Regions from separate parts of the Cereibacter sediminicola genome, predicted to be linked through region 3. Evidence: riboswitches for the same ligand, from Rfam matches in the RefSeq annotation. Region 3 holds a riboswitch; each other region holds the start of a gene.

Region 1 (4,025 bases), on a different contig from region 3:
AAACTCATGCCCAGGAAGAAGATCCTCGAACTGACCCTGACGCCCGAGGGGGTGGCGCTCTATGGCGAGGTGGCGCAGGCGCGGTTCAAGTCGCTCGCGACGGCCCTGCGCGCCACGCCGGTGGTGAAGACCACGGCATGACACTCGCCCCGCCCCTCCCCGGTGAGCCGGGCCTGCAGGACGCGCCGCCCTCTGGTCGGCCGCCATCGCTGACCATCCGCCCGGCCCGGCCCGAGGATGTGCCGGCGCTGCTCGCGATCTGGAATCCGATCATCCGCGACACGCTGGTGACCTTCAACGCCGACGAGAAGTCTCCCGAAGAGCTTCGGACCATGATCGGGACCCGCCCGGCCTTTCTCGTGGCCGACGAGGGCGGGGGGCCGATGGGCTTTGCCACCTATGCGCAGTTCCGGGGCGGCGTGGGCTATCGGCACACGATGGAGCACACGATCATCCTCGGGCCCGCCGCGCGGGGGCGCGGGACCGGCCGCGCCCTGATGGCCGCCATCGAGGATCACGCGCGACAGGCCGGCGCGCATTCCATTTTCGCAGGCGTCAGCGCGGGCAATCCCGAAGGCCGCGCCTTCCATGCGGCGCTGGGATATGCCGAGACGGCGGTGCTGCCGCAGGTCGGCCGCAAGTTTGGGCGCTGGCTCGACCTTGTGCTGATGCAGAAATTCCTCTCCTGACACCGGCCGCCGCGGGGTCTATGCTGATCCCATGTCGATCTGGAGCCGCATCACCGACGCGCTGGCCGCCCTCGCCTCGGGCGAGGGGCTGTCGGCCGTGCTCGACCGCCTTCGCACCCCGCCCGAGCGGTCGGTGGCCTTCACCATCGCCGTGATCGCCCTTGGCGCGAAGATGGCCAAGGCCGACGGGCAGGTGACGCGCGACGAGGTGGCCGCCTTCCGCCAGATCTTTGCGATCCCGCCCGGCGAAGAGGCCAACGCGGCCCGCGTCTTCAACCTCGCGCGGCAGGATGTGGCCGGGTTCGATGCCTATGCCCGCAAGATCAAGCGCATGTTCCGCGACGACGACCAGATCCTCGCCGATCTGGCCGAGGGGCTCTTTCACATCGCGGTGGCGGACGGCCATTATCACCCGGACGAGGACGCCTTCCTGTCCGAAGTGGCCCGGATCTTCGGGCTGAGCGATCGCTGCTTCCGCGCGCTGCGCGCCCGCTTCGTCGGCGACGCGCCGCGCGATCCCTACGACGTGCTGGGCGTGGGGCACGATGCGCCCCTGACCGAGATCCGGTCGGCCTGGAAGCGCGCCGTCCGCGACTGCCACCCGGACCGGATGGTGGCGCGCGGCGTCCCGGAAGAGGCGGTGAAGCTGGCCGAGCGGCGGCTCATCGACATCAACCGCGCCTGGGAGGAGATCAGCGCGAAACAGGCGGCGTGAATGGGACGGCGGCTGCGCATCGCGACCTACAACGTCGAGTGGTTCAACGCGCTCTTTGACGACCGCGGGCGGCTTCTGGCCGACAACGAACTCTCGGGACGCTACGAGATCACCCGCCGGAACCAGATCGAATCGCTCGGCATCGTGTTCACCGCCCTCGATGCCGACGCGATCATGGTGATCGAGGCACCGAACCACGGGCGTCGGCGCTCGACCGTCAAGGCGCTCGAGACCTTCGCCCGCACCTTCGAGCTTCGCGCCTCGCAGGCGATCATGGGCTTTGCCAACGAAACCGATCAGGAGATCGCGCTTCTGTTCGATCCGTCGCGGATCGAGGCGCGGCACGACCCGCAGACCAGCCCCAAGGCGCCGCGGTTCGACGAGATCTTCCGCTTCGACATCGACGTGGATGCCGCGCCCGAGGCGATCCGCTTCTCCAAGCCGCCTCTGGAACTGGCGGTGCGCGCCGACGGACATGCGCTGCGGATGATCGGCGTCCACGCCAAGTCCAAGGCCGGGCGCGGCGCGCGCAACGGCGCCGAAGAGGTCCGCATCGCGATCCAGAACCGCCGCCAGCAGTTGGCGGAATGTGTCTGGATCCGCAGGCGGGTGGCCGCGCTCCTGGCCCGGCACCAGAGCGTGATGGTGATGGGCGACTTCAACGACGGACCTGGGCTCGACGAATATGAAAAGCTCTTCGGCCATTCGGGGATCGAGATCGTGCTCGGCCTCGACGAGCCGCCGGAGTTGCGCCTCCACGAGCCGCATGCGCGCATGGCCCTGACCCAGCGGGTCGGCATCCAGCCCAGCTCGGCGCGCTTCTGGCTCGCGCCCGAGGACCAGTATTTCGAGGCGCTGCTCGATTTCATCATGATCTCGCCCGATCTGGCCGAAAAGGGACCGCGCTGGCGGATCTGGCATCCGCTGAACGATCCCAACTGCTTCCGCATCCCCGAACTGCAGGAGGCGCTTCTTGCCGCCTCGGATCATTTCCCGGTGACGCTGGACATCGAACTCTAGCGGGCTGCGACCGCGCGGGCCTTGCGCGTGGCGCGGGAAAGGCCGATGGTGCGCGAGACGGTTCCCGGGGGCAGCCCCGGGCCAAGAGGGAATGCGGTGCGGGCCTGTTCGGCCCCAAGCCGCGACTGCCCCCGCAACTGTAGGCGGCGAGCGCGTCCCATCATGTCCACTGGCCCAGGACAGGCCGGGAAGGACGGGACAAGCCGAGACCCGCGAGTCAGGAGACCTGCCGTCGTCGGACCTGTAACAGCCGGGCGGGGTGTCCCGGGCGCAGGGTGCGCGCGCCTGCGCCGCCCCTCCGCCTGCCCGTCCCCAAGATGCGCGGAGGGCGCGATGATCGTGACGCGGAACGGACGGACCTACAGCCTGACCCAGTGCCGACACCGGCACCAACCCTGCCTCAGCGGCCTGTCGGTGATCGAGCATCTGGCGGACTCCGCCCGCTCGACCGAGGGCCTGGTGGGGCCCGACTTCGAGATGCAGGGCTGCGTGCGCCTGACCGGATGCACCCGGCCCTGCACGGCGCTGTTCCGGCTGACGACGGGCGGGCTGCAACTCTTCTGCGATCTCGAGCCGGGCGACTGGTCGCCGGCACTCGTGCGGCTGGCCGAGCTGCTCGAGGGCGGCGGCTCGTTTGCGGGCGGTCTTCCGGCCGAGCCGGCGGCGATGGTCCTCGCCTCGGCGCCCGCGCGCCCCTCGCGGACGGGCCTGCAGCCGGAGGCGGCGCTCCATTGATCGAGACGAGGGCAGAGGCGGATGCAGCCGAAGGGTTCGCGCAGGTCGCGGGCCATCTGGGCGAGTTCCTGCAGGGCCGGCTCGGCCCTTCGGGGCCGCTGGCGCTCGTGACGCTGCCCTGCTCTGCGCTGCGGGCCGAGGCGGTTCGGATGCCCGGCCCGCTCGCCCTCGAACAGCCGGGCGCGCGGATCCTCACCCTGCCGGCCCTGCGCCGGCTGCTGTCCGCGGCCCAAGGGGCGGAAGGGCGCTTCCGCCTCATGCTCGACCTGCCGCCCGGCGGTGGCGCGGGGGCCTCGACCGCGGCCCGCGTGGCGATCCTCCGGGCGGCGGGTGTCACCGATACCGGCACCCTCGCGCGCGCCTGCCTCGCGTCGGAAGGGGCCAGCGACCCGCTGATGTTCGAGCGGCCGGAACGGCTCCTCTGGGCCTCGCGCGAGGGGCGCGTGCTGGCCGACCTGCGCCCCCTGCCACGGATGGATCTGGTCGGCGGCTTCTTCGGCGCGTCCCAGCGAACGGATCCGGCGGATCTGTCCTTCCCCGACATCGCCGATCTCGTGGCGGGGTGGGCCACGGCCGACCTTCCCGGCCTCGCGCGCCTCGCGACCCTCTCGGCCCGCCGCTGCCTCGCGCTGAGGGGGCCGGCGGACGATCCGACCGAAGCCCTGGCCGCCCGCCTCGGCGCGCTTGGCTGGGCGATCGGGCACACGGGACCCGCGCGGGCCCTGATCTTTCCCCCCGGCGCCGTCCCGCCCGCAGCAGGGGGGGCATTGCAGGCAGCCGGCTTTTCCCGCATCACCCGCTTCCGCATCGGCGGGGCCTGAGGAGGGAACATGCGCGACCACGGCGGCAACCTTGACAGCGCGGCG
Region 2 (4,025 bases), on a different contig from region 3:
ACCGCGCTTTTCACAGACACGCTGATGTCGGGCGGGGAGTATCTCGAGGAAACCACCGCCCGCCGCGCCACCTCGCTGTTGCAGGCGCTACTCGAACCGCACCCCGAGACGGTCTGGGTGGAACGGGAGGGCGAGACGCTTCGCATCCCCTTCCGCGAGGTCGTGACCGGCGACACGGTCGTGGTTGGCGCCGGCGAGCTGGTGCCCGTCGATGGCGTGGTGATCGACGGTCGGGCGCAGGTCAACGAGGCCTCCGTGACGGGCGAGAGCCTGCCGGTGATCAAGGAGACCGGCGCCGCGATGATCGCAGGCTCGACCGTCGAGAGCGGGCGGCTCAGGATCGAGGCGCAGCGCGTCGGCGACGAGACGACGACGGCACGGATCGCGGCCTTCATCCACGAGTCGCTCACCACGCGATCCGAGGGCGAGCGGCTGGCTGAGGAGAACGCCAACCGCCGGGTCTACACCACGCTCGGCATCGGGCTGGCGACGCTGATCCTGACGCGGGACGTGAAGCGCCTCGCCTCGGTGTTCCTGATCGACTACGCCTGCCCGGTGAAGCTGACGACGCCGGTTGCGGTGCGGGCGACCATGGCCAAGGGCGCGCGGGCGGGGGTGCTGATCAAGGGCGGCCCCTGTTTGGAAAAGCTCGCTCAGATCGACACGGTGGTCTTCGACAAGACCGGCACGCTGACCCACGGCGCGATGGTGGTGACCGATGTGATCTCGCTCGATCCCGACTGGGAGGCGCGGCGGCTGCTGGCGCTGGCGGCCTCGATTGAGGAGCATTCCTCGCATCCCGTGGCCAAGGCCGTGGCGGCGGCGGGCACGCGCGAGGGCACCGGCCACCTGCCGCACGGCGACGTCGGCACCGAGGTCGCACGCGGGCTGTTCGCCGAGGTCGAGGGGGCGATGGTCCGCCTCGGCAGCCGCCGCTTCCTTGAAGAGCTGGGCGTCTCCTTCGCCGCCCACGGCTGCGCCGTCGACAGGCTGGCGGAGGCGGGCAAGATGGTGCTCTTCATCGGCCACGGCACGCGGCCGATCGGCATGATCGGCCTGCGCGACGAGTTGCGGGCGGACGCCCGCGCCACCATCGACCGGCTGCGCGCCTCGGGCGTGTCGCGGATCGTGATGCTCTCGGGCGACCGGCGCGGCCGGGCCGAGGCGATGGGGGCGGCGCTCGGGCTGGATCAGGTGCTGGCCGAGCTTCAGCCCGAGGACAAGGCCGAGATCGTCACGGCGATGAAGCGCGAAGGCCGGCGCGTTGTCTTCGTGGGCGACGGGATCAACGATGCCCCCGCACTGGCCGCGGCCCATGTCGGCATCGCCATGCCGCTGGGCGCCGACATTGCCCGCGCGACGGCCGACATCATCCTGATGGACGATCGGATCGGGCTGGTGGCCGATGCGCGCGAGGGCGCCACGCGCGCCATGCAGATCATCGACACCAACTTCAGGATCGCGATGGCGGTGAATACCGGCCTCTTCGCGGCGGCCTCGGCGGGGTGGCTGGCGCCGGCCGCAGCCTCGCTCATGCACAACGGCTCGACCATCGCGCTCCTGGCCCATGCGCTCGCCCGGGCCGGGCTGCCGGAGCAGGAACGCCGCTGAAAACGGCAATGCCCGTTGAAAACGCGCGCAGCCCGGGCTGCGCGCGTTTTCATGTGCCGTCCCGGACCCCTGTGCCGGAAAAAGAACATTGACGGCCCCCGATTTGTTTCCTACGGTTTTTGTCGGGTAAGATGCAGTCCCGGCCGTCGGGGTCCGGCACAAGTTCAGGAGGCATACGGCATGTCCTACTTCGTCCACCATGTCCCGGGCCGCGCCCGTTTCCGGGTGCCCGGCATGCCGAAGGCTGCTACCCTGCGCGAGGCTCTGGTGTCCGCCCTGCGCGCGATCGAGGGCGTCGAGCGGGTGGAGATCAACCCCGCCGCGGCATCGGTGGTCGTGCATTACGATCGCGCCCTCGCCCCGCTCGACCGGGTGGTCGAGGTGCTGCGTGCCCACAGCGAGCCGCCCGAGGTCAGCCGCGTCCCGCTGGAGACGCCGGTGCCCGCCGCCGCCCGCGGCCGCATCGGCGAAAACGTCTCGCGCAGCGTCGGCGAGATGGTGGGACAGGCGATGTTCGCCACCATCGTGCAGCGGACGCTCGAGTACAGCCTGCGGACCGTTCTGCTCGGACGCTGAAGGCGCACGACCGGGCTCTTTCCCGGCCCCGCAATCGGTCGGGGCGTTTCGCTCTGATCGATGTGCGTGGCGCGGGTTCGCGCCAGGAGATCCGGACTGCCAATAACGCCACCAGTGGGCTGTGTCCCGACGCGCGCCCGTGAACGACGTCGCTCGAAGCTCCGAACCAGCGTTCGACGATCGGCGCCCTTGCTCTCGCCAATGAGCCTTCGTCCCTGCATGGACCCGCCAAGGGGGCCCGGCGCGCGACTTTCTGTTCTGGCAAGATGCCTTGCCCTTCGCCCCCTGCGCCGAAAGGTCGCGGATGAGGTTCGCAACCAATCGGGCAGCAGCCGGCGCATTGACGGCGCGGCCCGGATCTGCCACCCCCTGTCATCGACGGTTCCCGAGGGTCGCGAGGCCCGAGGGATGAAAAGGGAACACGGTGAGGGGGCAACCCCGATGCCGCGACTGCCCCCGCAACTGTGAGCGGCGAGCCGCCCCGATGGACACCACTGGCCGATGGCCGGGAAGGTTCGGGGACGGCCACGACCCGCGAGTCAGGAGACCTGCCGTCGGGCGCATCCGCGCCGCCACTGCCGGTACACCGGCCCAACCCCAAACGCCGTCGGGGATGACGGTCAGGAGGACGACAATGCATATCGAACCCGGTCTGGTGACCGGAGCCAAGGCCATTTTGGGCTTTGCCACCGCGGCGACCGCGGGCGGCCATGCGCTGAAGCTCGGCTGGGAGGCCCTGCGCGAAACCGGCCTCGCCTCGCTGGCCCTGCGCAGCGCCCTTGCAACCACGGCGGTCTTTGCCTTCTTCGAGATCCTTCCACACTATCCGGTCGGCGTCTCCGAGGTTCACCTGATCCTCGGCTCGACCCTGTTCCTGATCCTGGGCGCCGCGCCCGCGGCCATCGGGCTGGCGCTGGGTCTCCTGATCCAGGGGCTGCTGTTCGCGCCCTTCGACCTGCCGCAATACGGCATGAACGTCACCACGCTTCTGGTGCCGCTCTTTGCCGTGCAGGCGCTGGCCCGGCGGATCATCGCGCCGCACACGCCCTATGTCGATCTCGACTACCGGCAGGCGCTGGCCCTCTCGACCGCCTATCAGGGCGGCGTGGTGGCCTGGGTGGCGTTCTGGGCCTTCCTCGGCCAGGGGTTCGGGGCCGAGAACATGACCTCGATCCTCGCCTTCGGCAGCGCCTACATGCTGGTGGTGCTGATCGAGCCGCTGGCCGATCTGGCGGTGCTTGCCGGCGCCAAGTCGCTGCGTGGCCTCGCGGGCTCCGGCCTCTTCACCCACCGGCTGCATCACGCGGCCTGACACCGCGGCCCCTTCGGGGGGCCGCTTTCGCCGTGCCCGCTGGCCGGGCACGGTCCTTGATGCCGCGATGCTGGTGCCCGCTTCCTGCGGGTGAAAAGGGAAGGCCAGAGGCCGCAAGGCCCAGGGGCCGCCGCCCCCGCGACCGTGACCGGAGAGGTTGCCCCGATGCCACTGGCCCCGGCCGGGAAGGCGGGGCGACCGCAGGGCTTCGTGCCCGGGATCCGCAAGCCGGGAGACCTGCCAGCTCGACATGACGCTGACCGGACGGGGTGTTCCGGCGACGGGTTCCGGTTTCCGGCTCTCGCCGCCCCTGCATGCCGTTCCGCCGACACGGGAAGGTTCGGATGCAGGACGACAAGACCCAGCCGGCGCGGGACAGCGCAGCGGTGCCACCGATGACCCGGCCGCCGGGGCTGATGATCGCCGCGCCGGGATCGGGATCGGGCAAGACCACGATGACGCTGGGCCTGCTGCGCGCCTTCCGCGACGAAGGGCTGGTCGTGCAGCCGTTCAAGAACGGCCCCGA
Region 3 (4,025 bases):
CCGCGCCTCCTCGACCATGGCCGACGTCTGAGGCTCGCTCGCAAGATGCGAAACCGACAGGAGCTGTCCGGGCGCCGCCAGCAGCATGGCGAGCTGATCGGTGCAGAGATTGATCGAAACCACCCGCCGCGGCCCCTCGGCCACGGCGGGAGCGGCGGCGGCCATCCCCGCCACCACCGCCAGCGCAAGCCGCCTAGAAGCGCGCACGCAGCCCCGCAAAGACAGCCCTCCCCGAGGTTCCGTAGCCCGGAACCTGTTCATACTCTTCGTCAAACAGGTTTTCCACCCGCAGATAGGCCTCGCGTCCCGCGCCGAGATCCTTGGTCAGCGTGGCATCGACGAGGCTGTAGTTCTCGACCGGAGTGCCGAAGTCGTCAGGACGGTCCATCGCCGTGGTCAGGCCGATCCGGCCATGCAGCGTCGGCGTCAGATCCGACGTCAGCTCGACCGCCACCAGATGCCGCGGCACGCTGGCCCATGTGGTCGCGGCGTTGGTTGCGCTGTCGGTGTAGGTATAAGCTGCGGCCAAGCCCAGCGTCTCGGTCAGCGCCAGTGTGCCCGACAGTTCCAGACCACTGCGCCGCGACGTGCCCGGAACTTGGCTGTAGCAGCCCCGACCGACGGCGCAGCCCATGGCGTTCGGATTAAAGTCGATCAGTTCTTCGACCTCGAGGAAGAAGGCGGTGGCGCGAAGCGATGTCCCTTCGGCAAACGCATGCTCGATGCCAAGATCAACGTTCCGGCTTTGCTCGGGGTCGAGATCGGCCGACCCAAAGTCGCTGAACAACTCGTAGTTCGATGGCGCGCGGTAGCCGGTGCCGGCCTGAGCCCGCAGGATCGTCGCCTCATCCAGTCGGTAGGCCAGCGCGAAGCGGCCCGAGTCGAAGCCGCCAAAGGTCGAGTGATCCTCATGCCGAAGCGACAGCGTCAGGTCGAGGTCGCCAAGGCTGCGGGTGAATTCGCCGAGAACCCCGGTTGTCGAGCTGTCAGCTGAGAGATCATCCCAGTCGAAACGCTGATCGAAGTCCTCGTTCTTCCAGTCGGCGCCAAGGATCATCCGCCCGCCGGCAAGATCGAAGCCGCCTTGCCAGTTCACGCCGGTCCGCCGGCCCTTGTAGGTGTTCTCTGTCTGGACGATCCTGGTGCCATAGGTGCCTGTCGCGATGTCATAGTCGAGGTAATCGGGCCCGACCTCGTTCTCAAAATAGGTGCGTTCGGTGCGGAAATCGGTGACGCTGACCGAGTGGCTCACCGGCCCGGTGTCAAACTCCGCGAAGGCACGAAGGCCGGTCGAGCTTCGTTCGAGGCGTTCGTCGTAGCTTTCGCCATCGCCCAGCCGCACCTCGGACGCGAGGATCTCGTCAAAGGTCAGACGCCGACCAAGGAACGACGACGGCAGATAATAACCCGGGTCGTACTCGCTCTCGCTTTTCTCGGTGAAACCGTTGAGGCCGATCCGCACCCCGTTCTGCAGCGTGCGGGCGACATGGAACGACAGGCGGTCGAGCTCGTAGCCGTCGGCCTCGGTGTTGCCATCGCTTTCGCTCGCGTTCGAGAAGCCGTCGGACTGGACATGCGACAGGGTCAGCGCGGCTTCCCAATCGTCCGAAAGATGGGTGATGCCGTAGGAAAGCGCCACGGTGTTCTGGCTGCCGATCTCGGCCGCGACGGACTGGTGCGTGCCCTCCTCGGTCGGACGCAGCGTGGTGATCGTGACGACGCCGCCCACCGCCCCCGAGCCATAGAGCGCCGACTGGCTGCCTTTGAGCACCTCCAGGCGCGATACGTCGACAGTGGTCAACTGGCCAAAGTCGAAGGCGACCTGCGTAGCGGTCGGATCTGTGACGTCGATCCCGTCCACGAGGACGCCGACATAGTTCTGCGAGGCGCCGCGGATCGCGATGCCGGTCTGGCTGCCCATCCCGCCGCGGGTGTTCACGCTGACCCCGGGCAGGCGGCGCAGCACGTCGGAAAAGCGCAGGTCGCCGGTTGAACGCAGGTCGTCTGCCGTCACGACCTCGACCGTCGCGCCCGTGCGGCTCGCCTCGGTCTCGCTGAGGTTCGCGGACACCACGATCTCGTCCAATGCGATGTCCTGCGCCTGAAGCGGCAGCGGGCCGGCGGCCAGCAGTGCCAGAAGGGAAACGGCTGTCTTCTTCATCTGTCCCTCTCCGTCCGGGGTGTCATCCCCGGGTTCGTCTGTCGATGTCCTTGGAAAGGGAGGCCCCTCCGCCGACGGTGAAAGCGTCACCTGAAGCGGATGGACCGCCTCCCGCACGCGCCCCGCGTGCGGGAAAGGGTGATCGCTCCGGCAGGTCTCCTGACTCGCGGGTCTTCGCTCGGACCGGCCTTCCCGGGAAAACCCAGTGGCGTGATCGGTCGTCGCTCGCCGCCTACAGTTGCGGGGGCAGCCGCGGATTCGGAAGACACCCCCCCTCACCGCGTTCCCTTTTCATCCGGCCATGACGCCGGAACCGAAGCCGTTTCTCAATAGGACAAGTGTCGTCGCTGTCAAGCGCGCCATGTGCAGCGGCCAAGGGTCGATCCCTGCCGCTCCGGTTCGGGACGGGCCCAGTTGAACGCCTCGCAGCGCGGCCCGGCCGAGCGGATCCGGCACATGATCGACACACTTCCGGCTGCGTCCGGGTGCGCCCCGGCAGGACACCAGGCGTCGATCAGACGCTGCGCAGAAACCGTGCGCGTCGTGGCGGCCCGAGGCAGCACCCTGCCCCTTTGGTCGATTTGCGAGCACGACGGTTGCTTTCGCGCCGCGCCGCCGCCTAACCTCGTGACAAGACCTGCACGGAGGCCCTCCTTGACCGCACCCACAGCCGTCGAAGCGCGCAATGTCGTCAAGGCCTTCGGGCAGGGAGAGGTGGCCGTTCGCGCATTGGACGATGTGTCGGTCGGCATCCGCAGGGGCGAGTTCTTCACCCTGCTCGGGCCCTCGGGCTGCGGCAAGACCACGCTCTTGCGGCTGATCGCGGGATTCGAGGCGCCGACCTCGGGGGCGATCCTGCTCGACGGGCGCGACATCACGGCCGATCCGCCGAACCGCCGCCCGATCAACACCGTCTTCCAGAGCTACGCGCTCTTTCCGCATCTGACGGTGGCCGAGAACGTGGGCTTCGGGCTCAGGATGCAGGGCAAGCCGCGGGTCGAGATCGAGAATGTCACCGCGCGGATGCTGGCGCTCGTGCGTCTCGAGGCGCTGGCGGGGCGGAGGGTGGCGCAGCTGTCGGGCGGGCAGCAGCAGCGCGTGGCGCTGGCACGCGCGCTGGCGCCGCAGCCGCGGGTGCTGCTGCTGGACGAGCCGCTCTCGGCGCTCGATCTCAAGCTGCGCAAGGAGATGCAGATCGAACTGAAGCGCCTTCAGAACGAGACCGGGATCACCTTCGTCTTCGTGACGCACGACCAGGAGGAGGCGCTGACCATGTCGGACCGGATCGGGGTGATGAGCGCGGGCCGCATCCTCCAGATCGGCCCCCCGCGCGAGATCTACACGCGGCCCGCCAACCGCTTCGTGGCCAGCTTCATCGGCGAGACGAACTTCCTGCCCGCGCGTCACGCGGGCGGGCGCGTCACGCTCGAGGCGGGGGGCGAACTCGCGGTCGAGGGCGGGCCCGAAGGGCGGGTGACGGTCGCGGTGCGCCCCGAACAGGTGCGCCTCGTGCCGCCGGACGAGCCGGGCGCCCTGCCCGCCACGATCCGCAATCTGGTCTATTTCGGCACCGACACCCATTGCCATCTTGCGCTGGCCGACGGGACGGAGGTGGTGGCACGGCTGCAGAGCAGCGCCTCGGGCGATCCGGGGCTGGAGCCCGGCCAGCCCGCGGGGCTGCGCTTTGCGCCGGGCGCCGTGCAGCTCCTGGGGGACTGAGATGGCCCGCCGCGACAGCGCGCGCAGCGGCTGGCTCCTTTCGGCGCCCGCGCTTGCGATCCTCTTCCTCGCGGCCTCGGGGCCTCTTCTGGTGGTGCTGATCTACAGCTTTCTCGAGAAGGGCCAGTATGGCGGCGTGATCTGG

The links. A riboswitch is a leader RNA that binds a small molecule or an ion and turns the genes downstream of it on or off. The one in region 3 is predicted to bind cobalamin.
Region 1: it holds a riboswitch for cobalamin, as region 3 does, so the genes downstream of both, FG154_RS17085 (hypothetical protein) here and FG154_RS07865 (TonB-dependent receptor plug domain-containing protein) in region 3, are expected to answer to the same signal.
Region 2: it holds a riboswitch for cobalamin, as region 3 does, so the genes downstream of both, FG154_RS13490 (energy-coupling factor ABC transporter permease) here and FG154_RS07865 (TonB-dependent receptor plug domain-containing protein) in region 3, are expected to answer to the same signal.

Annotation. Positions count from the first base shown of each region.
Region 1 covers NZ_VDEK01000034.1:10,678-14,702, reverse strand. Annotated here, with positions in the region: gene FG154_RS17105 (Ppx/GppA family phosphatase) at 1-141, shown strand, start outside; gene FG154_RS17100 (GNAT family N-acetyltransferase) at 138-689, shown strand; gene FG154_RS17095 (molecular chaperone DjiA) at 721-1,404, shown strand; gene FG154_RS17090 (endonuclease/exonuclease/phosphatase family protein) at 1,405-2,424, shown strand; cobalamin riboswitch at 2,466-2,672, shown strand; gene FG154_RS17085 (hypothetical protein) at 2,758-3,159, shown strand; gene FG154_RS17080 (propanediol utilization protein) at 3,156-3,980, shown strand; gene cobD (threonine-phosphate decarboxylase CobD) at 3,990-4,025, shown strand, end outside.
Region 2 covers NZ_VDEK01000020.1:32,542-36,566, reverse strand. Annotated here, with positions in the region: gene FG154_RS13500 (heavy metal translocating P-type ATPase) at 1-1,611, shown strand, start outside; gene FG154_RS13495 (HMA2 domain-containing protein) at 1,792-2,187, shown strand; cobalamin riboswitch at 2,550-2,757, shown strand; gene FG154_RS13490 (energy-coupling factor ABC transporter permease) at 2,822-3,499, shown strand; cobalamin riboswitch at 3,554-3,758, shown strand; gene FG154_RS13485 (cobyrinic acid a,c-diamide synthase CobB) at 3,844-4,025, shown strand, end outside.
Region 3 covers NZ_VDEK01000008.1:84,544-88,568, forward strand. Annotated here, with positions in the region: gene FG154_RS07860 (ABC transporter substrate-binding protein) at 1-207, opposite strand, end outside; gene FG154_RS07865 (TonB-dependent receptor plug domain-containing protein) at 194-2,161, opposite strand; cobalamin riboswitch at 2,294-2,494, opposite strand; gene FG154_RS07870 (ABC transporter ATP-binding protein) at 2,816-3,880, shown strand; gene FG154_RS07875 (ABC transporter permease) at 3,882-4,025, shown strand, end outside.